DNA from 3 places in the Lysinibacillus sp. G01H genome. Region 1 is predicted to be linked to each of the others. Evidence: predicted binding sites of a transcription regulator. Region 1 holds the regulator's gene; each other region holds the start of a gene.
The links. The regulator LexA, encoded in region 1, represses DNA repair genes until DNA is damaged. The targets are predictions, from matches to a motif close to CGAACATATGTTCG.

Region 1 (10,731 bases):
AAGTAGCAGCTAAATGACGCTCAGCCATTGCCATACCAACAGTCATAGCGATTCCTTGTCCAAGAGGACCAGTTGTTGCCTCTACCCCTACTGTATGACCATATTCAGGATGTCCTGGTGTTAATGAATCCCATTGGCGGAAGTTTTGAATTTCTTCCATTGGTAAACCATAGCCTCCAAGGTGAAGTAAGCTGTATAAAAGCATTGAACCATGACCTGCTGATAGTACAAAACGATCACGGTTAAACCATTTTGGATTTGCTGGATTATGGCGTAATTGTTTTGTCCATAGCGTATAAGCCATTGGCGCTGCTCCCATTGGTAAACCTGGGTGACCAGAATTTGCTTTTTCAATAGCATCGATTGACAAAGTTCGGATAGCATTAATTGCTAAAAGATCCGCGTGTTGAGTCATTATATTGTGACATCCTTTCTCGTCCTATATATTGTTCTTTTACAGTTTAGTCAACATTGCTTTAGAAAACAATGCTTTTGTTATACTATTTGCGTTTTCATACATACTTTATTGAATTGTGTCACATTAATTTAGAAATTTATTTTTTTGTGCTTGTTTTACCTTCTCAGGAGTTACATCATTTCCTTCTGCATCGACCACTTTAACGTTTTCAATCGTATCTCGCATAGTTGCTCTAAACGTATCTAAATACTCCTTGCGAAGCGCTGTTCGCTCCTTTGCTTCTTCCTCTGTTAATTGTCCGCTTTTTGCTTTAGCAGATAATTCATTAATTCGGTTAATTTTTTCCTTTGATAACATGGTTACACACCTTTCAGTACCTAGCTTAATGACCTCAGTATGCAAAGTATAGCATGGTTTCCCTTAAAATGCAGTTATACCAACCCTTAAAAACACTTCTTAGCCATTATTTACATGACTTCCAGAAGTTAGAGGTGTATAACTAATAATAAAAGGAAAAATTTGATAGATAATAGGAGGAGCTATCATGAACATCACAACACCTAGACTACTTATTCGAACATTTGAAGCCCAAGATTGGCAGGCTGTTTATAGCTATATGTCCGACAAAACGGTCATGCACTATATGCCAGAGGGTGTGTTGAATGAAGATCAGGTTCAAAATTTCGTAACAGAGAATAGCAACGAGCAAGCAAAACATTTCGCCATTGTTTTACGTGAACAACAGCGAGTCATTGGTCATCTTGTTTTCCACAAATACTTTGGCGACCATACGTATGAAATTGGATGGGTTATGAATCCTGCCTATCATAAACATGGCTATGCTTCTGAAGCTGCTCAGGCCCTATTAGACTATGGCTTTAATAAAATGAAACTTCATCGAATTATTGCCACATGCCAGCCAGAAAATATCGCTTCTTACCGAGTCATGGAAAAAATCGGTATGCGCCAAGAAGGATTTTTCAAAAAATGCATTCCTCATGGAGAGACTTGGTGGGATGAATACTATTACGCTATTTTAGAGGAAGAATGGAACAATCTAAAGGTAAGAGGTGTATGAAATGAAGAAAACTGCGGTGTTATTATACCCACAATTTAGTGAATATGAATTGAGTGTTGCTTTGTCCATATTAATGCAAGGAGGGAAACCCATCGTCACACTAGGATCGAATACCGAACCTATCAGAGGAGAATCTGGTTTAAATTGCATAGCTGATTTACCCGTGAATGAAGTAGAGCTTGACGATATTGATAGTCTACTATTACCAGGCTGTATGGATATTTCAACATTACAACTTGAAGAGAGCTTACTAGATTTCATTCGTCATCTATCTGCAAAAGGAGGATTGCTTGCAAGTATTTCTAGCTCCCCTTACCTATTGGCAAAAGCAGGTGTCTTACAAAACAAAAAATATACAGTAGGGCTACCTTTAGATGGCATGAAGCAGCTAGGGTGCTTTGAGCTTCATAACTATTCAGATGAACTAGTGGTACAAGATGGCAATATCATTACAGCAAAAGGAAGAGGCTTTATTCCTTTCGGTATTTGTTTTGGTCATGCGTTAAAGCTAAAATTTGATGAAAATTGGTATTAAGTGATGATTTAAAACCCAAATGTCCAATTAATCGGGCATTTCATGTTGTTGAAAAAGATGATGTCATTAGTAGAATGAGAACTTTTAACAAGGCTGTAGGGTGATTTCCGTTCCGTCAGTGTGCTACAAGAAAGCAAGCAGCCTGCAACGGAAATCCATCTCTACCCTTCAATTGACTGTTTTGTTTTTCAACACTCATAAATGTCTAATTAGTTGGACATTTCTTGATTCTTATTTTACGATATATCTAATACTTTAGACAAAATGGAGGGATAATTCTGAAGAACATTATCAAAATTTTGAGAAAAAAATTAGGTATAACACAAGCTGCACTTGCAAAAGAATGTGGGGTTGTGAGGCAGACCATTAATAGTATTGAAAATGATAAATATGATCCGACCCTTGAATTAGCTTTTAAGATTGCTAAGGTTCTCAATAGCCGTGTTGATGAGGTGTTTATCTATGACTAAATTTCACCCAGATTATATGATTACAATGAAGGATTTCGTGAAAGAACACTCGGCAATTTTAAGAAAACAAACTCAAGAAGTGGCGATACCAGTGACCAATGAGGACCGAAATACCCTCCTAGCCATGCTACAATATCTGAAAAATAGCCAAAATCCAACTCTAGTAAAAAAATATAAGCTTCGCCCTGGAAGTGGACTCTCTGCTAATCAAATTGGTGTAGATAAACGAATGTTTGCTGTACTCTTTGATGACCAAGAAATGATGCTGATAAACCCTAAAATAATGAGTCATTCCATCAATATGATTTATCTACCCGAGGGAGAAGGCTGTCTCTCTGTAAATCGACCTGTTCCTGGTTTTGTGCCGAGATATGAGAGGATTAAAGTCAAAGCTTACGACATTGATGGACATGAAATCATTGTACAGTTACAGGGCTATGGGGCCATCGTTGTACAACATGAAATCGATCATTTAAATGGCATCATGTTTTATGACCGAATAAATAAAGAGCACCCTTTCCAACTGCCTAAAAATGTTATTATCGAGAGCTTTTCTTCCTCTCAGTAGTTTTTTACAAAAAAAATTAGCAGGAATATTATTTTCCTGCTAATCTTTCTTGGTGCTCTTGGAAACGACGATGGACAGTCGCCTTACTTACCTCAAAGCCTAACCCTCTAAGCGTTATAGAAATTTCTTCAAAGGTAAATCCACGTTTGCGTAGCTTTACAATTTCATCTACAGGTAGATCTTTACGCTCCTGCCCCTGCGGATTACCTCTGTTCGATAAATTATTTTCAGGACGATAGCCGTTTTCTACAGCACGTCGCATACCTCGTCGTATTTTAGCATTATGAATTCTACGCTGATATTCCTCTACAATCGCTAAAATTTCTAGCAGCATCGTGTCCATTTCATTTAATTGAACTGGGCCAGCATCACGCATAGAAAAAACATCCGTTGCTGATTTTTGTAATAAATGCAATACAGCCATTCTTGCATTGCCTCGTCCTAAACGAGTTTCATCTTGTACAAAAAGGGCATTAATGTTTTTATCTTTTATGAAATCAAGCATTTCTAGTAAGCCTGCACGTTCTACATCATAACCACTATGCTGATCTTTAAACACGCCCTTCACCGCATAGCCTTGCTCCTTAGCATAGCGCAGCAACTCTTCCTGTTGACGCTCTAATGAGGAGCTTTGTGTTTCTTTTTCAGTACTTACGCGACAATAGACAACAGCCGACAGTTGATTATTTATCATTGTTCATTTCTCGCAATTTCGATAGTATTGATGGGACTGGCTTGATCACTCACTACAGGAATAACTAGAGATTTTCCCGCTACAATTTTAATATCTGCTAGTTCATTTTCCGTTTTTACAAGCTTTATCCAATCATCAGTACTCATTTTACCACGATATTGCTCCGCTAACGACCACAAGCTATCCCCATGTTCGATTTGGATTTCTGCGTAACTAACTTTTCCTGGATCAGTAATGTAAAGGTATGCTGCAAATAGTAGGCAAGCTCCTAATAAAATTGAGATATGTGTGTTTTTCTTAAACCATGTCATAATCATTACCCCTTTTTGAGAATGTTTGTTCGGAATGTATGTTCTCATAATAAAGCGAACAAACGTTTTTGTCAAACACTTTTCGAACCTATGTTTGCATACATGTTCGCATTCTGTTATACTATCAAATAAGAAGATTGATTTTAGAAAAAAGAGGTGAGCACTCATGAAAAAAGTTTCGAAAAGACAAGAGGACATTTTAGCTTTCATTAAGGAAGAGGTACGAGCTAAGGGATATCCGCCATCAGTACGTGAAATTGGCGAAGCAGTTGGACTTGCTTCCAGTTCAACTGTTCATGGACATTTAGCTCGATTAGAACAAAAAGGCTTTATTCGTCGAGATCCAACAAAGCCACGCGCAATTGAAATTTTAGAGCCTGAAGAATCCATCCAAAAGCAACAGGTGATCCATGTCCCACTTGTCGGGAAGGTTACAGCTGGTTCTCCAATTACAGCAATTGAAAACATTGAAGAATACTTCCCATTACCCGATACGTACGGCACAAGTGAAGATCAATTGTTCATGCTAGAAATTATGGGGGAATCAATGATTGAAGCCGGAATTTTAGATGGAGATTTAGTCATTGTAAAACAAAAGGCAACAGCTAATAACGGGGATATTGTTGTAGCTATGACAGCTGAAGATGAAGCAACTGTAAAACGCTTCTTTAAAGAGAAAAATCATTTCCGTTTACAGCCTGAAAATTCTTCTATGGAACCTATTATTGTCGATCAAGTTTCTATTTTAGGACAAGTTGTAGGTCTTTACAGACGGGTACATTAACTATTAAAACAGGTTTTGAGGATTATGTTCCTTCTAAGAGCATGTATCCTCTTTTTTACGCAAAAAAAGAATCCACAGACGATTGGATTCTTTGTACAATGCCCTCTAAGCTTCCTTCTTAAATTTTAAGCTAACTTCAACAAAGGCTGAAAATAGCTTTTGAGCACTCTCATCTCCTGCTATGGCTAGTTCCTCAGGATGCCACTGAACAGCCAAGCAAAATGGCATTTCCTCATGAACTACAGCTTCGATAATACCGTCATTTGATTTTGCCGCTACTTTTAATTTTTCTGCTAATACATTCACCGCTTGATGATGAAATGAATTCACTGCTATCTTCTCTTGTTCAACGATAGTCGCTAATAAATTGTCAGCAATAATCTGTACAGTGTGGGTAGCTACAGCTCTACCTGATTGCTGCATATGCTGGAGTAATTTAGTGCTAAAATGATCACTATCAATATCCTGATATAAGGTACCACCTAATGCAACATTTAGTATTTGAATCCCTCGACAAATCCCGAAAATAGGCATCTTTCGTTGGAATGCGGCTTCAATTATTGCTAACTCCACTGTATCACGCGCGGGATGAATTTTTCCAAGTTTTAATGAAGGCTCAGCCCCGAACAGAAATGGGTGCACGTCATGACCCCCGGATAATAATAAACCATCTGTAAGGGCTAAAATCTGGGCTGCCTCTTCTTCTACTCCAATTGGAATAATCAGTGGAATTCCACCAGCATCAATAATACTTTTGCTGTAAGCAGCATTTAATCGAGAGGATAAATCATCCTCCACAAAGGCTGTAATACCAATAATCGGTTTCACTTGCTTCCCTCCACATTCTTGAAGATTGAACAATTACCAAAAGCCTAAATACCAATTGATTAATAGATCGCCATAGAAATAAACAATGACTGCGGCCAATGCAATAGATGGCCCAAATGGAATGGGTGTTTTTCTCCCTTGTTTGTTCTTCGATAAAACGGTAATCCCGACAATCATACCAATCACTGCAGCTAAAAAAAGCGTTAATAGTGTATCAATCGTACCCAGAACGAGACCAATTAAAAAGAATAATTTAATATCGCCTCCACCCATGCCACCGTTTGATAGCACAGCAATGATATATAATATGCCAAAACCGACGACAGCACCCACAAGAGAGTCCCACCAAGGTGTTAATGGTGACAGAACTCGTCCAATAGCTAGCAAAGGTAAAAAGAATATTAATACCTTATCAGGAATTAGCATATAGGCCAAATCTGACACAACGATAATAACTAATAAGGAGATAAAAAAGAACGCTACTATCAATTCTATGCCCCAGCCTAGCTGCCAATAAGCAAAGGCAAATAATACACCTGTCATTAATTCTATGAATGGGTAAACCCAAGAAATTTTATTGCCACAACTCCGACATTTTCCTCCTAAAAATACATAGGATAAAACGGGTACTAAATCAAGCACCGTTAGTCGTCTCTGGCATTTCGGACAATGTGAAGGAGGATGTACAATCGATTCCTTCTGTGGTATACGTAAGCCAACTACATTATAAAAAGAGCCAAAGACAAGTCCAAATAAAAAAATAAAGATCGTATAAGCCATTTCCAATTTCATGTCCTCCTAAACCAATAGGCGCCCATACAAATGAAGTATGGGGCGCCTATCAAAAAAGTTTATTGTTGTTCTTCGTAATAGAACGTCGTCACTTGCACTGTTGCCTTTAACGTAAGATCTGCATCTTTCTCAAGCTGTGCCTGCTCTCCTGGCAATTTAAATTCAATCTTATCGGTTTTCATGACACGCTCTAATTGTTCAACCTCCTGTAAAAAGCTTTCAAGAGAATTAAAATCAAGCGCACCCACCTCTAATATAAAAGTAATAAGCTTTAGATTAGTTGGTAAAGAGTCCTCCGAAAGAGATGCAATCGGTGTAGTACTCTCCTTGTTCTGCTGATCACCATTGACCTCTGCTTCAGCCTGCTCCAACATATTGAGATCATTCGATACATCAGAAGGTGTCACAGTGCCGTCCTCACCTTGAACAGTTAAAGACTGTATACGAGTTCCTGTCACCTCTTCAATCTCAGCTAAATCAAGAATAATCTTTTCAACGGCTCTTGTTGCAGGTAGCTTTTGTCTTAAGGCTAATATATTGATTGTAGGCTGTCCCTGCTCCTTGTCTAATTGAGCTAGTTGTTCTTTGACACTAGCTAATTCTTGCTGCACCTGCAACACATTACTCTCTTTTTCATTCACTTCATTCAATTTTGGTGAAAGCAAATAATAATACAGCGCAAATAAAATAGCAGCTATTAGCGCAAGTAACAAGATCATAGATGAATTTTTACTACTCGTTAATTTATTCATGAGCGTCGTCCTCCAGCTAAATACATAAAATCGATTGTCGCTGTAATGGACACTGAATAGCGCGGTACTTCTTTAAATTTTTGTTGGGGTGTTAACTCCCTTTGTTCACCTAGCTCTATATCAAAGTTTGAGACCGTGTTAATTTGAGCGTCTGTAAAATAGCTACTCATTAAAAGCCGCTCCACATATTTCGATATATCTGTCATCGTTTCAAAATCCACTTCAATATTCACCGTATTCTCTCCGAAAACGTAGCTACGTAAATAGGAATGGGTTGGTAATAAAGTTTTCGTTTCATCAATCAACGGTGTTACAGGATATGAAACACCTTGAATAAATGTCACAGACTCTTCCAATGAACCCTGATCGACACTTTGTCGTGCATCTAACTCTTGCTGCAATTGATCAAGCTGTGTAGTTAATGCCTGTTCCTCTGCAGTCAATCGTGACAATTCACTTTTGGATGTAAAAAATAAAAAAAGTAAATAAGCTACAATAAGTCCCACAATGACAATCACCAAGCTGTAAAAAAGCTTGGGGGAGGTTGTTCTTTTTTCAAGTTGTGGTAAGAGGTTTATATCTGGAACCATTAACGAACCTCCTTCAAAGCTAAGCCAAGCAACGTTGAAAATTCTCGCTTAAAGCGAGGAAATGATTTCTCAATCTTTTTCCCATCGACGACTCTTAGCGGTGGTTCTAAATTAGAAGCAAGTAAGTTTCCAATTGATTTCAATAATGGGTTATCGCCAAGCATAATAATTTCATCCACTGCTTTTTCACCTTTATGTAAAGAAAACTTAAAGAAATTCATCATCCGATCAATCTCTAGAACCTGATCCATTACAACCATTTGATAATTCTCTGCTTCGCCATTATAGATAAATTGATAGTTAAACTCATTCTCTTTCTTCCCCTGCCATTGCGTCATATCTACTTCAATAGATTGATAGCGCAAAAACTCCACTTGGCCATTGGAAAAAATACTGATTGAGAGTTCATTAATCGACCATTCTGCAATTAAATATGTTTTATTAGGCACTAATAATGACATATGCTCTAATAAGCGTATATTACAAAGCGCACGAATATCAGCAGCTTCGGGTTCTAATGAAACATCTAACAGCATCCCTACAAGTTTCGTAATCTCTTCAGAAGGTGCAGCAAATAAGATAGCCTTGCCATCCTCGGCATCTGCATCATACACATCAATTAAAGGGTCTTGAAATGGTAAATGAATGGAATGTCCCAATTCCATTTCAGCATATCCTCGTAATTCCTGAGGCTTTACATCTTTAGGGTGCTCAAAGTTTTTTAATAGAACCGTCGTATCAGGGACAAACATGCGAACAGCCTGTTTTTTCCCTGTCCATTTCATTACTTGCTCTTTAATCACCTCAAAAAGAGCTACCTCATCGATAATAGTTCCATTTTCAACGATTCCAGCTGCTAAAGGGTATTCATAGCCCTGCCACTGATTAGGCTCTGGTCCTTTCGCCACAATCGCACGCAGCACATAATCCTTCAGTTCAATCGAAACATGCGACTTTCTTTTTCTCTTAAACATGTGAAAAGACCTCCTTATCCTATTCAGTATAAATGATTTTTTCAATTAGTCATCCATTTCCCAGCCAGAAACGCAAATTTTCTTGCGCTTCTGAGTGGGTTGGGAGGACTGATTATGGCGTTGTAGTAACGCCCGCCTTTGTCAAGTTAGTATTTAAATTAGTTTCAGTTATAGCATTTCCATTAAGATTTGTTTTATATTCAGATAATTTTATACTTCCTAATCTTGAGTAGGTGATTGTCCATACTTTACTTGTTTCATTATATTCTACTTGATCACCAGACTTTAGCTCTATGCCATCCACAAAAGGTTTTAACTCAGTATTACTACATGTATTATCCACACAAGCACCATCTATATAAGCGATTTTTGCACCTGCTAGAATATTAGAAGCTTCTGCTAAAATTGCACGGTCCTTTGATTTATTAACTATATTACCAATTGCAGGTACAGCGATTGCTGCGATAATTGCTAGGATAACAATTACAGCTAATAGTTCAACTAATGTTAAACCTTTCTCATTTTTCAATAGTTTTTTATTTTTCCATTTTTTTAACATAATGAAATCCTCCTTAATGGTTTTATATGAAGTGTGTGTACACGCGCTTCTGAACATTATGGCGAAGCTGCACAATCTCGCCCAATACATTTGCCACCGGTTCCCTTGCTGCCCTTGCGAATATCGTCAGCAATATGCTGTAAGGTGGCATTATCAAAATTAATATATTTTCAACTGCTATAATAAATTGCATGAGCACTAAAGTAATAGACCCCATTCATAAATTGGACATTAGCATATTGATTTTCTTTATCTGCCTCTAATATTTTACCTGCACTATCTAAATAACCCTCGGATACTAATTTTCTCACTTTGACCTCTTGCCATGGATCGGCACTTGGATGCTCCATAAAATAAAACTGTGCGGCATGAATGACATTGATAGCATCTGCCTTTAATGCCTTATAACGTGAATTATCAATGACATTACCTATAGCAGGAACTGCAATGGCCGCAACGATAGCTAGAATAACAATGACTGCCAAAAGCTCGACTAAGGTCAAGCCCCTTTCATTCTTTAGCCTATTTCCCATGTCCAGTCTCTCCTTTAATACTTAAACGTGAAGATACCTACTTTCCGCTTTCTTTTGTTAGCAAATCTAAGTAGATATTTTCCATTAAGCGGAACAAACGGGCATCCATATAAACATTGTAAATATTACATATTTTCATATAGTTGGAACATTGGTAAGAATATAGCCGCTACAATTACTCCTACAACTAGGGCCAATACCACAATCATTAAAGGCTCGATAAGTGACTTCATTGTATCGACGGCACGGTTTACTTCTTCTTCATAAAAATCAGCAATCTTTTCAAGCATGTAATCCAAGGACCCTGTTTTCTCACCAATTGATGTCATTTGTGTAACAAGCGGTGGAAATAGCCAGCTTTTTTCAAGTGGCTCTGATAATGTGCCACCCTTTTCTAAATTATCGCGGGCTTCCAGTACTACTTTACCCATTACTGGATTACCACCAACCTTTTCTACAATTGTTAAGGCTTGTAGAATTGGCACGGAGCTGCTAAAGAGTGTTGACAAGGTTCTTGTCATTCTCGCGATAATATCCTTTTGCAACAGCTGTCCAAAGATTGGCATACGCAGTAAAAATACATTGACGGCATAATGAAACTCTTTATTATTTTTATAGAAATAGTGTAAACCCACTACTAACACCAATAGTCCCAAAATCAAAAGGTACCAAAATTGAATGAGCCAATCACTAATACCTACTACAATGACCGTTATTAACGGCATTTCCAAATTCATTTCTTTAAATGCATCCATAAAGGTTGGCACAATGAACACCATTAAAAACATACCAACCACCAGTGTTAAAAGTGATAAAATCGCTGGATAGGTCATGGCAGATTGAAT
Region 2 (10,731 bases), 550 kb from region 1:
TGGATTTCCCTGCCCCACTTGGGCCAACTACATACACAAATTCGCCTTGCTTTATATTAACGGAAATACCATTTGTCGCAACAACACCGTTTGGGTATTTCTTTGTCACATTTTTCATTTCTATCATGATTAAACCACCTAAAACTCTCATCTATGTAAGAGGTATTTCTTTTACTATTATAGCACTCTATTTCTGTTTTTTTATTACAGTTTCATTTCAATCCGTGGCAGTTCCTTCTATTTCATTCTTTCCTTGCCATTATCCTTAAAAATATGACAAAAATAAAAACACAAGATTCGCCTCTATGTGCTAGGTCGAATCCTGTTTGAAAAGAAAAAGCATTCAAGCTTTACCTTGAATGCTTCTACTGTTAAATTTGTTGTTCATCTGTTGTTGTGTAGCGCACTAAAACAGCACCAGTTTTCGATTCACCTTCTATAAATAGGCGATTCGCATTTTCAACTTCTTTGTCGAAACGGACTACTTTGGATAAGAATTGATCTTGTGACTCCATTTTAGAAACATCCTGGATACCCACATCCACTTTACCGAAATTCGTTACGACTTTACCGCTCAATGAAATTGTTCGTGGGACATATAATTCCACTGCTCCAGCAACTGTTTGAGCTTTAATTTTAGAAGAATTTGTCGAGCATGTTGTTACGACTACATGTCCATTGACAGACTTAGCTTCAACTTCATCCAATGCACCATCCAAATAAACACGCCCATTCAATGTTTCAGCCTCTAAATCCTTACCTCGAACATTCGTTAATTCAATGGAACCATTAGAAGAATCCACTTCAGCTTTTCCAAAATTAAACTTCGTTCCTTTAATGGCACCGTTTAACGTTTTCACTTTTAATTCTTCGAATTCTGTATCCTGTAATGAAACACTACCATTCATTAGACGAACAGATAATTTTTCAAGTTTATCCTTTGGTACTAGCACCTTCACATTGACTTGAACAAGCTTTAATTGGCTCAAAATACGAAGTGATTGCTCTTCCTCTTTCACAACAAATTGCTCTAAGAAGTGATTACGAGTTTCTTCTTCACTTTCGTTCATCAAAGGTGCCTTTACCTTGCAAATCACCTGAATAGTTTCCCCTTCACTGGATTCCAATGAGAAGTTACCATTTGGTAATTCAACAATAATATTGTCTACATTGGCAGCAGCCACTTCTTCTGTATGGGTAAATTCAATTTTATCTCCAAATGGAGAAGCTACATCAAATTCCTTTACCTTTTTAACAGCCGTATTCATCATATCCATAAAAAGAGAACCGATTTGCGTTAAATCCTTACGAAAATCTTGCATTTCATCTTGGAAGTATTTCATAAAATCATCTTTTTTCTTGTCACCATCTTTTGATTTTTCTTCAAATAATGGCTCTTTTTCACTCGAAAAGGATTGCGTCTCTTTCGACACATCATTCATAACATGTTGAGTAGACTTGCCAGGTTGCTCTAATGCTTCTAATAATGTAATCGCCTCTTGTGCCGAAATTGTTCCTTTTTCTACAAGTTCTAAAATTCGTTGACGTTCATTTTGCATAAATAAATAGCCTCCCTCAGTTCGTTATACTATTTATACGATTCATCATGTGAAAAGTTTCACTGCAAAATTGAATAAATTGGGTCTTTTCATTACAACATCGTTTTTTAAATCACTTTTTCTTTGAATAGAGCAGGGGCCTCTCCTATTGGATCATTTCTGACCTCTGTTTAAGCGGGTTCTTTCCTATTTTCGATCATTTTCAATCTGGATTGAGCGACTTTCTCCACTTTCAGATCACCTTTCAATCCAGATTAATCATTTACGTTCGAATGTAAAACCCTTAAGACTTAGAAGCTTCTGCTAGCAATGCATCCATTCTCATACGATCACGTTCCAGGATTGGTTTTAAGTATTTGCCTGTATAGGAGCCAGCTACTTCTACTACCTCTTCAGGTGTACCAGTTGCAACAATCGTACCACCTTTGTCTCCACCTTCTGGACCTAAGTCGATGATATAATCAGCTGTTTTAATCACATCTAAGTTATGCTCAATAACTAATACCGAATCACCGTTTTCAACAAGACGCTGCAACACGACAAGTAAACGAGCAATATCATCGGCATGTAATCCTGTTGTTGGTTCATCTAAAATATAGAAGGATTTCCCTGTTGAGCGTCGATGTAACTCAGAGGCTAGTTTTACACGCTGTGCCTCTCCACCCGATAAGGTTGTGGCTGGTTGACCTAATTTCATATAGCCCAGCCCAACATCAACAATCGTTTGTAGCTTACGCTGGATCTTTGGAATATTTTCAAAGAACACTACTGCATTCTCAATCGTCATATCGAGAATATCTGCAATACTCTTATCTTTATACTTCACTTCAAGTGTTTCACGGTTATACCGTTTGCCGTGACATACTTCACATGGTACATAAACATCTGGAAGGAAATGCATTTCAATTTTAATAATGCCGTCGCCACGACATGCTTCACAGCGACCGCCCTTGACATTAAAGCTAAAGCGTCCTTTTTTGTAGCCTCGTACCTTTGCTTCATTTGTTGCTGCGAAAACATCGCGAATATCATCAAAAACACCTGTATAAGTTGCTGGGTTTGAACGAGGTGTACGCCCAATTGGCGATTGATCAATATCAATTACTTTTTCAAGCTCATCGATGCCTGTCACTTCTTTATGCTCGCCAGGCTTAACCTTTGAACGATTCAGCTTCTGTGCCAAAGATTTATATAAAATTTCATTAATCAGTGTCGATTTCCCTGAACCAGAGACACCTGTCACTGCTACAAATAAGCCTAGTGGAACATCTACTTTAACATTGCGTAAATTATTTTCCTTGGCACCTTTAATGGAGAGCTTTCGACCATTTGGTTGGCGTCTTTCTATTGGTAAAGGAATAAACTTTCTACCACTTAAATATTGTCCAGTTAAAGATTTTTCATTATTCATAACTTCCTGCGGTGTACCTGCTGCCACAATTTGCCCGCCATGAACGCCCGCTCCAGGTCCTACATCGATGAGATAATCGGCTGCAAGCATCGTATCTTCATCGTGCTCTACCACTATTAGCGTATTTCCTATGTCCCGCATATTTTGTAACGTGCTAATCAGCCGATCATTATCACGCTGATGCAAACCAATCGAAGGCTCATCTAAAATATAGAGGACCCCCGTTAATCGAGAACCAATTTGCGTAGCAAGTCGAATACGTTGCGCCTCTCCACCAGATAATGTACCTGCTGCACGACTCAATGTTAAATAGTCTAAACCAACATTCACAAGGAAGCCCAATCGTTCTTCGATTTCTCGTAAAACTAATCGAGCAATTTGCATATCCTTTTCAGAGAGATCAAGCTCTTTGAAGAATGTGTCTGCTTCCTGAATCGAATATTGGGTAACCTCACCAATATGCTTATCGGCTACTTTCACTGCTAACGTTTCAGGTTTTAAACGATACCCTTTACATGAAGGGCAAGCCTGCTGTGCCATGTATTTTTCCATCTGCTCACGCACATAATCGGATGTTGTCTCTTTAAAACGACGCTCAACATTGCGCACCACACCCTCAAATTCGATCATCTGATCTCGCACATTGCCAAACTCATTTTCATAATGGAAGTGAATCTTGTCTTTTCCAGAGCCATATAAAACCTTATCCATCTTTTCCTTCGGCAAATCCTTCACAGGCACGTCCATTGGAATATCGTAATGATCACATACAGCTTTTAATAATTGTGGGTAGTACTGCGAACTTGTTGGTTCCCATGGTGCGATGGCATGCTCTAGCAAGGAACGATCCCAATCAGGTACCACTAAATCTAAATCCACCTCTTGTGTCGAACCTAAGCCATCACAGCTTGGACAAGCACCGAATGGACTATTAAATGAAAACATACGAGGCTCTAATTCACCTATCGAAAAACCACATAATGGGCAGGCATGATGCTCACTAAATAGTAACTCTTCATGTTCCATCACATCGACAAGCACACGTCCATCTGCCAGACGTAAAGCCGTTTCTAAAGAATCACTCAGACGAGCTGCAACACCTTCCTTCATAACAACACGGTCCACTACTACTTCGATGGAATGCTTTTTATTTTTATCAAGTTCGATAGCATCATCTAAATCACGCAATTCCCCATCAATTCGTACACGAACAAACCCCTGCTTTTTTAAATCTTCTAGTAGTTTAACATGGGTACCCTTACGTCCAGAAACCATTGGTGCAAGGAGCTGCATCTTAGTTCTCTCAGGATAGGTTAATAAACGATCCACCATTTGCTCAATCGTTTGGGAAGTGATTTCTATACCATGATTTGGACAGATTGGTTTACCAATGCGGGCATAAAGTAAACGTAGATAATCATAAATTTCCGTTACCGTACCAACAGTAGATCGTGGGTTACGACTTGTCGTTTTTTGGTCAATGGAAATAGCAGGGGATAAACCTTCTATCGCATCGACATCTGGCTTATCCATTTGTCCAAGAAATTGACGGGCATACGCGGAAAGGGACTCAACGTAACGACGCTGGCCCTCCGCATAAATTGTGTCAAATGCTAGAGAAGACTTTCCAGAGCCCGATAATCCTGTTAAAACGACTAATTGGTCACGCGGAATTGTGACATTAATATTTTTTAAATTATGAGCACGTGCACCTTGCACGACGATTTCAGTATTTTTCACAAGTCATTCACCCTTCTACCTTCAATTCAAATATTGTATCTCGTAACTCAGCCGCACGTTCAAAATCAAGCGCTTTTGCTGCTTCCTTCATTTCGACTTCTAGAGAAGCAACAAGCTGTTCTCTTTCCGCCTTTGTCAGCTTTTTGCCTTTTGTTGCCTTTGTTACATAGGATTCCTCTTCTTCTGCTACTTGTGTTGCACGAATCACATCTGGGATTTTCTTAATGATCGTTTGAGGTGTTATACCATGCTCCTCGTTATAAGCCATTTGTAACGCACGACGACGTTTCGTTTCATCAATCGCCTTTTTCATCGAGTCTGTTACATGGTCTGCATACATAATGACATGACCATTCGCATTACGAGCAGCACGACCAATAGTTTGAATCAAAGAACGCTCTGAACGTAAAAATCCTTCTTTATCAGCATCTAGAATCGCCACAAGGGACACCTCAGGAATATCAAGACCTTCACGCAATAAATTAATACCAATTAGCACATCATACGTTCCTTTGCGTAGCTCACGGATAATTTCAATACGCTCTAGTGTCTTAATTTCTGAATGTAGGTATTCTACTTTTAAGCCCATTTCCTTCAAGTAGGCCGATAAATCCTCGGACATTTTCTTCGTTAGCGTTGTCACTAAAACTCGCTCATCACGCGCAATTCGATCTTGTATTTCATCGATTAAATTATCGATTTGCCCTTCAATAGGACGTACATCGATTAATGGATCTAATAATCCAGTTGGTCGGATAATTTGCTCTACCATTTCTGGTGTATGCTCCAACTCATAAGGACCTGGTGTGGCTGATACATAAATTGCTTGATGTATACGATTTTCATACTCTTCAAAACGTAATGGACGGTTATCTAGAGCAGATGGCAAGCGGAAGCCGTGTTCTACGAGCACACCTTTACGCGCTTGGTCACCATTGTACATCCCACGTACCTGTGGAAGTGTTACGTGACTTTCATCAACCACAAGTAAAAAATCTTCTGGGAAGTAGTCTAGTAACGTATATGGAGTAGCACCTGCTTCACGCAATGTTAAATGACGTGAATAGTTTTCAATCCCAGAGCAAAAGCCCATTTCACGCATCATCTCTAAGTCATAACGTGTACGTTGTTCTAAACGTTGTGCCTCTAGTAATTTATCTTCTGCACGTAATAATGCAAGTCGTTCCTCTAATTCTTTTTCAATATTTTCAATCGCTTTACGCAATTTCTCTTCTCGTGTAACGAAGTGGGATGCTGGGAAAATAGCAACATGCTCTCGATCCGATAAAATCTCTCCCGTTAGTGCATCTACCTCACGAATGCGATCGATTTCATCCCCAAAAAATTCCACACGAATACAATGCTCATCACGAGAGGCTGGGAAGATTTCCACAACATCTCCACGTACCCGAAATGTTCCGCGAGTAAAACTAACATCATTTCGCTCATACTGAACGTCCACAAGCTTGCGTAATAGCTGATTACGTTCAATTTCCATACCTGTACGAATGGAAACAACCATTTCTCGATATTCTTCGGGAGAACCTAAACCATAAATGCAGGACACAGATGCAATAATAATGACATCCTCACGCTCAAACAATGCAGAGGTAGCAGAGTGACGCAGCTTATCAATTTCATCGTTAATGCTAGAGTCTTTTTCTATATAGGTATCTGTCTGCGGTACATAAGCTTCTGGTTGGTAGTAATCATAGTAGCTGACAAAATATTCAACGGCGTTATTCGGGAAGAATTCTTTGAATTCACTATACAACTGGCCAGCTAGTGTTTTATTGTGTGCCATGATTAGTGTTGGTTTTTTGACTTGCTGGATGACATTCGAAATGGTAAACGTCTTACCTGTTCCAGTAGCACCAAGCAATGTTTGATGACGTTTGCCTGCTTTCACACCCTCCACTAATTCCGCAATGGCCTGTGGCTGATCCCCGTTAGGCTGATATGGCGCTTGTAAATCAAATGTTTGCACTCATGTCCCCGTCCTTTCCTTCCAATTTGTACATACATTTTAGCATAGCAATATTAAAATTTCGAACATTTAACGAACGAATGTTTGTAAAAATTTTTTTCATCTCTAAAATTTTTATTACATAACAATACGGTCAATTTAACTTGTTACTCTTATAATAGCCGTTTTATTAGGTTTTCAAGCTTCATCAATGGATGAGATTTCCTGTTTTGCTTTATGTGCAGCTCACACTCTCACAGGAGCCGGGCTCTGTACTTTTGGAGCGGCTCTTCTCCTCTTATGAGCAGGGGCGCTTCCCTTTGGACCGGCTCTCACTTTTTTTATAAACAGCGTCTCAAACTTTTTAAATGACTTTCCACATTCTATAAGCAAAACCACTTCTTCTAACCAAAACATACACTCCTCACATCCACTGCAACTATTTTCAAAAGCAAAAAAAATCCCCCTCTCCAATAGATATGGAGAGCGGGTTCGTCAATATGATTCATCTTCTGTTTGCTGTAAGGAAGTTAGTTCGGATGCGTATTGATAAAATGCGTTTTCATCTTTTTCATCGAGTGCTCTATCTATCAGAACCATGAGCTGCTCTTGCCGATGCATACGCTGGATACGATTTAAAAATAAATCTAAATAAATCTCGTTTAATAATTTCTCTGCCTCATCAACTTTTTTCGACTGACCAACGGCTTTCAGAAAATCTGTATACGAATAATATTTATCCAACGATCTCACCTCGATCCTTTTCTAAATTATATGAAAATTGAAATTAAAAAGCAATGCTTACGATTCGAAAATATCTTGGATTAGCTATTAATCAATTGATATTTAGAGCAAATTCTCTAGGCGTTTCGCGCTTTTCTGAACGATTTTCAACTATTTCATTTAATTTAAGAAAGTCATATTCTGTTTTACACTACCGTTATCACTAGAAAAAAGGAGGCACTCCCTATATGACAACTAACTTTGTAAACGGCTACTTAATGTCATTCAATACTTATTTACTGCAACCTATTCAGCATGACTCCAAAGTCTTCACGCATGTGATTGATAAGCATAATGAGCTGATTGTTACACGCAAACCGATGCATGTCCTTCGAAAATCCTGTCTCTCATTAGGATCAACTTATGAAGCCGCAAAACAATCGGCTAAACGTTTTTTCGGCAATCAACACAAGCTACCAATCGTCGTGGCCTTTGATTACGGTTATCCCTGTATTTTTCTGCCAACTTATTCACCCAGCTCCATTCACAATATATGGATAGGGCTTCATGCAATTATTAATATTACACCTAGTGAAATGGGGTGTATTGTAACGTTAAAAAATAATAAACAAATCGAACTACCGATTCGATATGCTTCCATTAGTAAACAATTTCTTAACGCTTCTATGCTGTATAAATATTACATGAATGAACGAAAACAGCTTAGCCAAGATGCACCCTATCATCCACCCTTTTAACAAAAATTCCCCAAGAGTATCTCACTCTTGGGGAATCTGGGTATTAATTTATTTTTGAACGTAAATAGGCATTAATAAATGGATCTAAATCGCCATCCATCACAGCACCCACATTACCTGTTTCTTCATTTGTACGATGATCCTTCACCATCGAGTATGGATGGAAGACATACGAACGAATTTGGGAGCCCCAGCCTATTTCTTTTTGTTCACCGCGTATTTCATCTAATTGCGCCTGCTGTTTATCAAGTTCTAATTGATATAGCTTCCCTTTTAACATCGTCATCGCTTTTTCACGGTTTTTAATCTGTGAGCGCTCAGCTTGACATTGTACGATCGTACCAGTAGGAATATGCGTAATACGAACGGCAGAATCTGTGGTATTAATATGCTGACCACCTGCACCTGTTGCACGATACGTATCAATTTTTAAATCCTCTGTACGAATATCGATTTCAATATTGTCGTCAAACTCTGGCATAACATCACAGGAAACGAAAGACGTATGACGGCGGCCAGACGAATCGAATGGAGAAATACGTACTAGACGATGCACACCTTTTTCCGCTTGTAAATAACCGAAAGCATTGTGACCTTTAATTGACAATGTTACAGATTTAATCCCAGCTTCATCTCCTGGTAGATAGTCCACTGTTTCCACTTTAAATCCACGCTTCTCAGCCCACCGTGTATACATACGTAATAGCATTGAACCCCAGTCCTGTGACTCCGTACCACCAGCACCAGGATGCAACTCTAAAATGGCATTGTTTTGATCGTATGGGCCACTTAGCAGTAATTGAAGCTCAAAATCAGCCATCTTTTGTTGAAATTCTGCTAGTTCTTTGCCTAATTCTTCTTGTAATTCTTCGTCTGGTTCTTCACGCAAAAGTTCCAGTGTCATATCTAAATTTTCATGTGTTTCCACTAAATCTTTATATTCATTGACTATCGCTTTTAAGCCATTTCCTTCATTGATAATCACCTGAGCACCCTGCTGATCATCCCAAAAGCCTGGCTCTAGCATCATTTCATCTAGCTCCTGAATACGTGCCTCTTTGTTCTCTAAGTCAAAGAGACCCCCTAAAGTCCGCCAATTTTTTGGCTGTAGTGTCTAATACATTGCGTACATCTGCTAATTCAATCATCGTTAAATCCTCCGAACGTTAGTCATGGAGCTAACACTTTATTCATAAAGCTCCGTATCTTTTTATTATAACGTTTTTAGAAACTAAAACATACTATCTAGCAGATGTTTTGTGGAATTAAGTCAACTATCCTGCGTCTCGTCCTCAAACATATTCTTGGCAAGACGTTGAAATACTTTCACACGGTCATACTGAACAAGTAAATATTTTGTTCGTTTCTCTAGTCTATATTTTAATAAAAAAGCTCTTTGAATCCGTGACTCTAACGCATTCACACTGACATCTACAATAAATTCCTTGCCATTCATAAAAGTAATCTTTGTCCTCTTTTTATCCACAGCTACATAGTCATCTATATGATGGACAGCGAACCAAATACAGTCAGGATGTAGAGGAGACCTACTAGGGAACCATAAAATATTACAACGTTCGTGCACGACAATAGGATTTTTATTAAGCTTGCCTAGGATCATTTTCGAACCATCGAACGCTCCTCTTAAACTAGAACCAAAATAACGCAGATTAAAGTCCAATAATTTCGTTGGTGGTAGCGTAGATATATACTCATTATTTTTCTCATACACCTGCGTACATAAATTTCCAAAGGAATCATACACAGGCATATACATCATTGTTTCACTATTCATAATATCTTTTTTATGCATCTATAGTCCCCCTTTATACATTTTATGTTGCTTCCAGTCAAAATAAAAAGGAATATACTAAATATGCGTACATTCCCGCTATTTTCAATGAGTAAGATTGCTTGAAAATTCCGATCCTCCTTAAGACTTAGTATCACCATCAAAAATTCAGGATAATAATAGGATCAATAACTTGTACTATATACCTATTATTACAGCTATTGTATACCCATATTTTTCAATTGTCTATAAATTCTGACTTTTTATACTAAAATTTCTTCATTTTTGAGTTATTTTACAAAGAAAAAATCATTTCAACACGTAGTTAAAATGATTCTTTCACCTAGATATTATTGAGCTGTGCCATGACAGTTTTTAAATTTCTTACCGCTACCACAAGGACATAAATCATTACGGCCAATGTTTTCAGCTTTACGTACTGGTTGCTTTTTCGGCGCAGTGCCACCTTCTTCTTTTGGATTAACAGCCTGCCCCTTAGCCACCTCTTCACGCTCCAGATTATTGCGGATTTCTGCTTTCATCGCATATTTCGCAACATCCTCGCGAATAGAGGCTACCATATCCTCAAACATTGCAAAGCCTTCTTGTTGATATTCACGAAGTGGATCGTTTTGACCATAAGCACGCAGATGGATACCTTGACGTAGTTGATCCATTGCATCAATATGATCTATCCATTTTGTATCGATTGAACGTAATAAAATAACCTTTTCAAACTCACGCATACGCTCTGGTGTCAGTTCTGCCTCTTTTTCATCATA
Region 3 (10,731 bases), 1.4 Mb from region 1:
CTAGCTTCACATAATAATAGTAGTGTAAGGTTCTTTCAACTTTACTTTACACTCCTTTTGATACTTGGGGTCACTTTCGTCCGAGTGACCCTGTTGTAGCAACTACACATTTAGTTTCTCCTTTTCCCTATCAAGCGGAATCATCGGAACATTCCTACAACAAATTCGTTTTTATAGGAAGGAGGAAAACAATGGGAATTAATTTAAATCTCTGGTCATTTATCTTATCTTTGGGCTGTATTCTATTATTTTTTCTATCAGGTTCAATGAAAGACTTCTTTGACACATATCTTCATTTCCATCCACTACTGTTGACACTACTCTTGTCTATTGTCTGTTTCTACCTAAGCCTGGTCGGTATGAAAAATGTTAAAAATTTAACGACCTTGCTTCGAGGAATTTTAACAATGGTCATTACACTTATTGTGATGATTAGTATTTCTTTTATTTTACTTTTTGGTACCCTTTTAAGTTAAAATGACCTACCCCCACATTATTTTAATACAAGCCTCCTTGACGAACGTTTGTTCTATGGTTAAACTATTAGAAAAGGAGGCTTTTTTATGCAAGAAACAACGAATATTGAGTTAGTACATTTCTCTGAAAGCTATGTAGAGCAGTTAAATCGTTTTGAATTACCTGAAGAACAACACCAATTTACAGCACTTCCTCAAGAGATTTCAATCGAGAAGGTCGGACAGTATCCAATTGTGATTTTAAGTGGTGGCGTACCTGTCGGCTTTTTTGTTCTTCATGCAACGGACAGAGTCCAACAATATTCTAGTAATCCTCAGGCAATGTTACTAACTGCCCTGTCCATTGACCATCTGCAGCAAGGTAGGGGCTATGCTAAAAAGGCTATGTTTGCACTTGCGGATTTTGTGAAGCAGGAATTTAAAGAATGTAATGAAGTAGTGTTAGTCGTCAATCATAAAAATATAGCTGCACAGAATTTATATATCAAAGTAGGCTTTGTGGATCATGGAGAAAGAAGATTGGGACCTATTGGTGAGCAGATCGTTATGAATTTGCCGCTGTAAAGAAATTGTCACTCATTTGCTTTTCAAAATGAGAGACGCCTTACAAACAACGGAATTCTATTTTCCCCTACCATCTCTAAGAATTTCATTGTTACACCTCCACTCCCTGGCATATAAGCTTTTCCTTCACGAATTCAACTGCTATGGGTCATTTTTGTACAGTATAATAAAGTCAATAAGCTATAGAAAAGGTGGCTCTAGACATTGAAAAAAGAGATGTGGCTATGGTTATTAGGAATTTCTCTACTAGCTGGATGTAGTGTTACTGCTCCAAACGAGACAGTAATCCCCCCTGCTGAACAGGTCTCATCACAGCTGGATATACAGGCTCCATTGATTGCCGTTTCCGATGATGAGAAGGTGAAATTATTTGCACAGAATGAAGCACAAAATGAAATTACAGAGGTAACTTTAGATATTGATGGTAAGCGAAAAAATTTTGACTGGACAATTCCTGAGACAGGAACTAAACCTCAGTTATTCTATACAGATCTGACGAATGATCATAAGGAAGAGGCTGTTATGATTATCCAAACTGGACGAGGGACAGGCCTCAATCACTATGAGATCCATGTTGTAAATGGAAAGGATTTATCGGAGATGAATGTCCAACATTATGAAGACATCGTTGCACATACTATTGAATCAACGATTACTAAAAAAGATGATGGCACATTAGCGATTACTATGAAAGCACAGGGAAAAGAATCTACATTTGATTATGACTTTGATCCAGCACCAGATATCAATCAAGCGCAACTTGCTTTCGGTGGTGTGGTCATTTATACAGTAGAAAATCAAAAAATAATGTTAAACATCCCTGGATCGATTGGCATCTCACCTATTTATGTAGCCGATGTTCGTATTACCTATCAATTTAATCGTACTAACAATGAATTTCTTGTTGAGCAAATTGATGTGAAACCTATCGAGAAATAAAGCCGCCAAAAGCTGACCACTCCTGTCATCAGCTTTTGGCTTTTTCGTCGTAGACGTAAGCCTAGGCATTGTGTAAATGTTTATTCATTAGCTCTTCGACTTGGGTTTTTAACGCTTGATTGGCATAGCGTAGTACCTCATCATTGCCTGCGGTAGCCACCTGCACATCACTAAAGTAATCATCAATTCGATGCCAGCCAACTAATCGTATTTTTTGTTGAGCGAGCTGACGTTTTAATTGAAAATAATCATTGTGTAGCTGCTTTAATAAAGCATCCATAGCAGGTAAAAATACACGCTTCATCTTAAAATGCTCCGCCACTGTTAGATCGTGCTGCAAGGATTTCACAGCTAAATCAAGCAGCAAAAATTGATGTAATAATCGTCGTTGCTCTCCATTAATCACATCCATCATCTTCTATACGAGCAGCATAAATGTATCTTAATGGGATGTGCTTCGTTGTGGTAATGGTTTCTAGTAGCAGCTGGTCCTCGTTCATCGCTTGAATGGTACCTCCCCATTGCACATAGTTACCATGTTCCCATATAGTCAACATAATATAGTTATGCTGTGTGAATGCTTGTGTGATTATTTGCTGTAATTCTTCAAGCTCCCATTCAGCATGTTCCCGAGGCAACTCTGTCAACACCTCTTGTTTCCATGCCTTCAAAAGCATTAAATGCTCTGGTAGCATCATCGCTGTCCATTTCATATTTTTATCAAGACATATTTTTGTATTTCCCACTATTTATTACACCTCATTCTTTGTTTATATATAGTTAAGGATAATGTAATGTTTACCAAATACATTTTATCGATAGTAAAGTTAACCCTTTTCGATTATAATAACACAGAACAAACGTTCGTTCCATTACAATTACTGGAGGGAAATCCAATGTTAAAAGATCGTGGAATTAAAAAATGGAATATGTCTCTAATGTTATCTGAGCATGTAAGCCTGTTAAAAAAAGATTTGGAAGAACAAAACGATATTAAAAAACCTCAAGTTGATGAACACCAACTTGAGGAAATGAATTTGACCTTCCAATCAGCGCTGGAAAATAATTCCAAAATAAAAATTAAATACTTTTCTAATAACAGGATTCATGTAATTAAAGGGATCCTAAAGGAAATTGACTATCTTTACAGAAAAACTTGTATTGTTTACGAGGACAACAGTACTTTAAAAATAAATTTATTAGATATTGTTGATGTTGAAATTATACACTAGTTTGTGTAATTCTATGGTTGGTGGTAAAGAAGGTTTGAATATCAAAATGCTACTCCTATATAAAAAATGCCTTAGTTTTTCTTTGGGATAAATATACAACAATTATTCAATTATTTTATTACTTTTTCAATCTTAACCTTGATTCCTAAATGCTTCGTTTTTGCAATAACATTGTGAATATACCTATTATATCTATCCATAAATTCATTTTGAGCAATAATTAATAACCTATCTTCTGCTCTAGAGATTGCTACGAAATATAAAATTATTATACCCTCTCTAGTCAATTCATAATCTTATGCGTTTATTATTACTTGCTCAAATTCAAGGTCTTTAGAGGAATGAATTATTGAGAATTGTACTGTTGATTAATAAATTATATGAAAATCCTCCTGTTTTATGTTATATAATGTTAATTAAAAAGGAGTGATTTCATGGTTAGTACTTTTTTAAATACAAAAGGTTCTCTATGGAGAAAATGGGACTTACATATACATACCCCTGAAACAAGACTTAATGATGGTTTTAAAGGGGGATGGGAACCTTATTTACAAGCAGTTGAACAAAGCGACGTCTCAGTAATAGGGATAACAGATTATTTAAGTGTTGAAAATTATTTCAAAGTTAAAAATTATAAACAAAATCAGAATAGATTAGGAAATATTCAACTTATCCTTCCAAATATTGAATTACGTCTTCAAGATTCTACGGAAAGAGAGCGTGGCATTAACTATCATGTCATTTTTTCTCCAGAAATAGATAGTTATATTGAGTCGCACTTTTTATCTAAGTTAACTTTCGAGTATGGAAATAGAACTTATAGCGCTACTGAAGGAGATTTAATTGACCTTGGCAAGAGTTTTGGAAGTACTAGTAGTGACAAGGCAGCATTATTAGAAGGGATTAAACAATTTAAAGCAAATGTAAATCAAATTAATAAAATATTAGAAGTAGATCAACAACAAATATTCAAGGGAAAGTATGTTACAGCAGTTGCTAATAAGGAAACTGATGGAGCATCTGGGATTAGAGATAATCAATTTAGGGGAGTTAAGCAGAATATTTATCAGAAATCACAAATTATATTTAGTAGTAGACCCAAGGATAGAGAGTTTTTTTTAGAAGAGAATACAGATTTAAGATGTCCTAAGCCATGTATACATGGAAGTGATGCTCATAATCTGGATTCACTTTTTAAACCAGATGGAGAAAGATATACATGGATTAAGGCGGATCCAACTTTCGACGGACTATTACAAATTCTTACAGAGCCTGAAAGAAGGGTTAGAATTCAAAAAGATTATCCAGAGCTAAAGATGACATATAATGTGATTGATAAAGTACTTTTTAAAGATACAAAAGGCGATTTCCAAACTTATGATATACATTTCAACTCAGGTCTAAATACTATTATTGGGGGGAAATCTTCAGGTAAATCTTTATTACTTTACAAAATAGCAGCTACGGTATCTCCAGAAGAAGTAGATTTAAGAACTAAAGATGAAATATGGACTAATAACTATAAGGGTAGTTATATTGATCAAATTGAATTTGAAGTGCATTGGAAAAACGGTAATATTGCTAATTCAAAAACTAGTACTCATAATGGTAATATTACTTACATTCCACAGCTATATATAAATTCATTATCTGAAGATACTAAAAATGAAGTTTTACAAGAAAAAATTTGGGACATTTTGAAAAGCGATTCGGTTATCAATGATAAAATGAAAAAGTCTTCAGAGCTTGAAGCGAGTTTTAAGGAGTTTATAAATAATACTAGCTATAAACTTGCGGTAGAGTTAAAGCTATATAATGACTTGATTTTAAAAATAAGAAAATATCAAAATTTAGAGACTTATCTTGAAGAGAAAGATATGTTATCAATAGAACTTCAAAAAGAGCTTGAAGATTCTAAAATGACTCCTGAAGATGAATCATCACATCATCAACTTAATACTCAAGCCGCTTTACTTCAAGGTCAAAATGAAGAAGTAGGAAACTCATTAACAGACTTTAAAAATATTTATTCTATGATTTATTCAATTGAAAGTATAATCAAGGATAATTTTGATACACTAACTCTAAATAATGAAGAGTCGAGATTATTATTATCAAACTATAAGTTAAAAATTAATGAGTTAATCCAAGCAATGGTGACTGAATTAAAAGATAAAATAGAAATAATTGCTACCGATGACTTAAAAAATAAATCCACTTTAACAGAAATTACTCAACAAATTAAAGTAATCGAAAGTAAATATTCAAAGGAAATTAAAATTAGCGAACTTAGAGCAAAAATTGAACTAAATGAAAAGAATATTTTAGAGTTAAATGAGTTAAAAGCCGAAGAAATACAACTCCAAACAAATATAACTAATCTTAAAAAGAGTTTGCTAGATAAGTTACAGGAAGTTTTTGAAAATCAAAAAGAATTTATAGGAATATTATCTAATAAAGAGGTAGGATCTTTAAAGGTAAGAGCTAATCTATCATTTAATCAAAAAGATTTCCAAGATATTTTTATTGGGAATTTTAATTTAAGAAAATCACTTAGTTTATCTATTCCAGCAGGAATTATAGATGGAGAAAGAAATTTCATATTTGATGAAGAAAATTATACTTCTAAAATTGAAGAAATTTTAAACACTATACTACAGTTGCCTGCTGATAGATTCAAGCAGAACTTTGACTTATCTAGAGTTATTGAAGATGCATTTAGAATTTATACAAAAGTGATTTTAGATATAGAAAAAGATCATGACACAATTAGTGTAATGTCACCAGGTAAGAGAGGTTTAGTATTGTTAGAGTTATTCCTGAGTATAAGTGATGAGAAGCATCCGATTCTTATAGATCAGCCTGAGGATAACCTTGACAATAGAACCATTTCTACTGACCTTGTAAATTTTGTTAGAGAAAAGAGTAAGGAAAGGCAAATTATCATTGTTACACATAATGCAAATCTGGTAGTTCTAACTGATTCTGAAAATGTAGTCGTAGCTAGTCAAGATCCAGCGATACTAGAAAACGAAGCATATAGATTTGAATATTTAACTGGTTCATTAGAATGTAGTTTTACAATCGAAGGTAATGACAAGTTATATGCTCGAGGAATAAGAAATCATGCATGTGACATACTAGAGGGTGGACCAGAAGCATTTGCCTTACGAGAATTGAAATACGGATTTAGATACATAATGATGAAATAATTTTTAGTTGAACGAGTCAAATTATCAATCGTTAAGACGGGAAATCCAGCAATAACCGGGCGTGGCTTAGTGTAACCCGCCAAGGACTTGGTGTTGCTTTGAAATAAAGTTTGATAAAATCAACTTATAATATTGATAAACGGACAAAAAGAAAAAGCATGTTTTGAAAAAAAGATTAATCAAAATATGCTTTTTCTAAATTCAATTGAATTATCCTTTTATAAAAAAGTTTGATAATTTTTGTGATCCTCGCTCCATTAAAGCGCCTGATTGTTGAAGAATGAATAACTTACTATAACATCAGAAGCTAGCTCCTTGACTTAAAAAATTTCTGATGTTCAATACAGCTTAAAGTATGATATGGCTATTTTTGCACACTTGCTCAATTATTCAAATGTAATTAATCGTTCGAGGATTAACCACCGTTTGTTTTTGTGCTATAAGCTAAGCTCATTATAAATTTCCAATCTAAAATACCAGCAGGTCCGATATGTAAAATAAATATATTATGGAGTTTTAAATGAAACTACAAGTTTTGCACCCATTCCTTTTACTTCATTAATCCTATACCCTTTAGCATTATCGTTGAGTACTTTTATAAATTTATTTCTTAAATCTCTCTTTGCATTATTTTCTGGGGTCCTTTTAGTGTTTTTAGATTCATGGAATTCTACTATTAATTTATTTTTATTAACCTTCATTAGTACAGAATCAATATCAGTCACTATTCTCTCATTGGGCGATTTAGTGATATCATAAATTGTAATTCTTGCCATGCTTGCAAGAATAAAACCTTCAAAAGAACGAGTTGCTGATTTTTTCAGCTGCAATATTTCGAAAGCTCGATCACTGTCTGGTTCATTTTCTATTGCAAAATCAAAAATACGTTTTAATCCATTACTTTTTCCGTTTACATTGAAAATAAACTGTGGATATTTCCTTGTTTGTATATTAACATCCCAACTATATTGATCTTTAATAAAGTGTCTTAAAATACTCCATAGTAATTCTTTATATAATGGAATAATATCAGCCATAAACCTACGATTTAATTCTGGAAAAGTTAATCTTCTTGATTTGATAAGTATTTCAATTAATTTTTCTTTATCAAACTCGTTCTCTTCCCCAAGTAACACAACATTATCTAATACTCTATCAACATCTAAATTAGCATTTTTCTCTAGAATACGAGTTAGCCCATCGATATAATTACACATATTAAAAATGAATGGGGTCAATTGTTCGTGTGAAAACTTATCCATACATAAAAAGAAGTCAATAAATCTTAGGCCACTTACAGGATTATAATCAATACTAAATTCAGTATCCCTACATCCTGTCCTTACCTTGGCTAATTCATTTAAATCCGATTTGAAATCAATTTCATTTTGAACAGTATCTTTTAGCTTTAATCTAGCGAAATGTTTTAAATGGTTTTTGAGATTGCTATGCAAACCTTTAGTAAGTGCCAACTCAATAAGTGTATCAACACCTTCCTTTTTATAAGCACTAAGCAAATTTTGAGATTCAATTTCATAATTTCTTTGTAGTTCTAAAACCCTTTTATTCAAGTAAATTTCATCATGGAGCAGTGAAATTATCGGCTGTAACTGTTCAATTAAACTTTTATTATTATATGTATTTTCTATTGATCCCAATGATATAATAGATGCTATTAAATCTATGGTAACAGGAATATGAGAATAATGACCATCAATAGAAATAATAGATAATTTTCTTATTACATTAAAAAGTCTTTTCAACTGTTCAAGTTTTTCTTCATTCACTCTAAAATCGAGTTGGCCTTTATCTAACAATAATAATTTTATTAATTTAATCAATTTTTCCCTTGTTTTTATATTCCGTGCTGTCTCTTTATATATCCTTCTTATTGCTAAAACATAGTGCATTTTAGAGTAATTATAGTCCATAATTACTTTGTCACACCAAGATTTTAGTTCACTGTCTTGAATTGGTCTAAGTAACTGGGATTTAAAACCTTTTGTTTTTATAGCATATAGTATTATTGCTTTTTCATCACCAAAGGTGAATTTTGTATGCCCAAAGTTTGAAAGGAGAAACCAAGATTTCATTATTGAGTTGCCTGGTATACCTTCACCATCTACTTTAAGATTGCCTAGACTTAAATTAGGAGAACCCTTATGTAGATTATCAACTAAATCCACAAGTGCGCATTGTAGCATCACATAATCATACCTAGAGTGAGATGATCCTTCAAATACTTTAGCAATTAAGCCTAGATGTTTAATTTCTTTTTGACGTTCAAACTCGTTTGTTTTTTCAAATAAATTTATTACTTCTAATGAAATTCCATAAAAGTTGATAGTTACTATTCCAAGAGTTGGAATAGTAACTATAAATGATTTATTCTCCATAGCTGACTCCCATTAGGTTTTATTTCTTATAACTATATCTTTAACAAAAACCTCACTTTATTAGCAACAAATCCTTGTTTGCTCAATGTTAATCGAGCCTATAAGATTGCGATGATGGTCATTTTCACAATCCAAAGATATTAGGTTCTTCAACAATCTGGCTCAATTAATCTGCCCATTATACATTCGAAACGTATAGAAGCTTCAATTATAAGTTAATTTTCCATTTGTATCGGTTATCTGCTTATTGAACTATACCGCCGATAGTTTAAGTGCATTTCTTTACACTCTATATAGCAATATTAACATAAATATCTAAATAATCTCATTAAGTATAAAAATGAGCCTATTTTTACAGTTGCAAATCCATATTTTTCCGAACTCCGTCTCTATTAATGCTTTATTAGATGAATTGAGTATTTAGATTTCTTTCTAATTCTGATGACGTAATCAACTCATTTTTTTCTATAACAATCGAAATATATTTTTAAAATTACGAAACCATATATATGAAATTTCCAATTAAGTGCTCTCCTTTAAAATCATACTCATGACTTTCAAGTCATGTTTATTCGACAAAACTTTACAATGCACAATCTCACCTAAAATTTAACATTTTTTTAAAGGTGTTGTTCCATTAAATCGCCCGTTTGTCGAACAAGAAAAAATCCTGCATATCAACTCAGGATTTTTAGTCAAACTTTTTTATACACGTCGTGACTTATTTCAAATCTATATTTGTATATATTTAGTTGTAAGCCTGTCTTATTTTTTTGCTTTTAATTAAATATTCTCTTACATAATAGCTTCTACATGAACCTTTTAAAACTAGTTTATCTAACAAAAATAAGTAATTTTTAAATACATCTTTAGAAATAAGCATATTACTATTTTTCACTAAATATTTTTGGAAAGCCATTTCTAAATAAAACACTGTATTACTGGACAATATAGAACCCTTTGTTTTTAAAATACTCGAAAGTATTAATATCCCCTCTTCAAAAAATTCATCTGGAAAATGATAAATTAATGAACTTAGACTCTCATAAACATCTAAATTTCCACCTGCTTGCTCAACAAATGATAAAATATCCTTTTTTCCTTTTAATATATTCATGTTTTCATAATCTAGTTTTTGCCAAGGAGTGTCTGCATGTAGCATTCCTCTAATTAATTTCTTATAATCCCTTATTTTATCATTATAAATATCATCACCATCTATTGAACACGCGATGTCTTGTACTGTTGCAGAAACTAATCTCCATATAGACCAATAAATTTCTAATATGTTATTTTCCTCACAGACGTACTCTAAATTTGTAAACAAACTATTCATTAACTCCGGCGCTTTTTTACAGCTTTCAATAAATAAATCTTTAAGTATTCCAATATTCTTCTCCTGTGTGTTTATAGATATAATTTCAGCTAGTCTTTTTAAATAATCATACTTCGTATCAATATCTAATCTCAATTTCTCTCGATGTCTAAATCCATAATTTTTATTTTCTATAGTTATTAATAAATCAAATGATTTTACAAGAAAATTAATGGAAATAAATGATTTTAAATTGCCATCAATTGCATAAATCATATTCAAGATTTCATCTATATCATATGAATCTATTACTATGCTATCTAACTTTTCTGTTATATCCCCTTTTGCTAAAAGAGCACTTTCGCGTAAATCATGTAATGCAGCAATATATATTTCATCTGATGATGTATAATATTTTTTATTTAAAAATGAGTAGTCTATCATGCAAATCAAACATTTTTTATAAAATTCTTCATCTTTCACTTGAAGCTCTTTTAATAGCTTAGCAACTTCAACTCTTATTAATTTATTTGGATGAGTTAGACCTATAATAATTATTTTTCGGATAACTTCTTTAACTTCTTCATCCTCAATCTT

Region 2: a site for LexA is predicted at 6,771-6,784, ahead of uvrB (excinuclease ABC subunit UvrB). Genes of this name have one in related genera too.
Region 3: a site for LexA is predicted at 2,833-2,846, ahead of PSR12_RS13505 (YolD-like family protein). Genes of this name have one in related genera too.

Annotation. Positions count from the first base shown of each region.
Region 1 is NZ_CP118397.1:1,267,020-1,277,750, reverse strand. Features, by position in the region: gene tkt (transketolase) at 1-415, opposite strand, end outside; gene PSR12_RS06125 (DUF896 domain-containing protein) at 542-775, opposite strand; gene PSR12_RS06120 (GNAT family N-acetyltransferase) at 963-1,496, shown strand; gene PSR12_RS06115 (DJ-1/PfpI family protein) at 1,498-2,031, shown strand; gene PSR12_RS06110 (helix-turn-helix transcriptional regulator) at 2,310-2,501, shown strand; gene def (peptide deformylase) at 2,494-3,069, shown strand; gene PSR12_RS06100 (YneB family resolvase-like protein) at 3,098-3,763, opposite strand; gene yneA (cell division suppressor protein YneA) at 3,760-4,074, opposite strand; gene lexA (transcriptional repressor LexA) at 4,241-4,858, shown strand; gene PSR12_RS06085 (gamma-glutamyl-gamma-aminobutyrate hydrolase family protein) at 4,964-5,686, opposite strand; gene PSR12_RS06080 (prepilin peptidase) at 5,720-6,472, opposite strand; gene PSR12_RS06075 (hypothetical protein) at 6,538-7,230, opposite strand; gene PSR12_RS06070 (PilN domain-containing protein) at 7,227-7,820, opposite strand; gene pilM (type IV pilus biogenesis protein PilM) at 7,820-8,794, opposite strand; gene PSR12_RS06060 (prepilin-type N-terminal cleavage/methylation domain-containing protein) at 8,907-9,353, opposite strand; gene PSR12_RS06055 (type II secretion system protein) at 9,524-9,886, opposite strand; gene PSR12_RS06050 (type II secretion system F family protein) at 10,012-10,731, opposite strand, start outside.
Region 2 is NZ_CP118397.1:712,880-723,610, reverse strand. Features, by position in the region: gene ftsE (cell division ATP-binding protein FtsE) at 1-127, opposite strand, end outside; gene PSR12_RS03460 (DUF4097 family beta strand repeat-containing protein) at 372-1,559, opposite strand; gene uvrA (excinuclease ABC subunit UvrA) at 1,843-4,710, opposite strand; gene uvrB (excinuclease ABC subunit UvrB) at 4,718-6,697, opposite strand; gene PSR12_RS03445 (IDEAL domain-containing protein) at 7,172-7,420, opposite strand; gene PSR12_RS03440 (competence protein ComK) at 7,648-8,157, shown strand; one part of gene prfB (peptide chain release factor 2) at 8,201-9,229, opposite strand; one part of gene prfB (peptide chain release factor 2) at 9,231-9,305, opposite strand; gene PSR12_RS03430 (competence protein ComK) at 9,428-9,970, opposite strand; gene secA (preprotein translocase subunit SecA) at 10,300-10,731, opposite strand, start outside.
Region 3 is NZ_CP118397.1:2,625,882-2,636,612, forward strand. Features, by position in the region: gene PSR12_RS13480 (hypothetical protein) at 192-476, shown strand; gene PSR12_RS13485 (GNAT family N-acetyltransferase) at 564-1,040, shown strand; gene PSR12_RS13490 (hypothetical protein) at 1,245-1,979, shown strand; gene PSR12_RS13495 (YhjD family protein) at 2,041-2,394, opposite strand; gene PSR12_RS13500 (YolD-like family protein) at 2,378-2,725, opposite strand; gene PSR12_RS13505 (YolD-like family protein) at 2,876-3,211, shown strand; gene PSR12_RS13510 (TrlF family AAA-like ATPase) at 3,646-6,423, shown strand; gene PSR12_RS13515 (hypothetical protein) at 6,930-8,819, opposite strand; gene PSR12_RS13520 (hypothetical protein) at 9,568-10,731, opposite strand, start outside.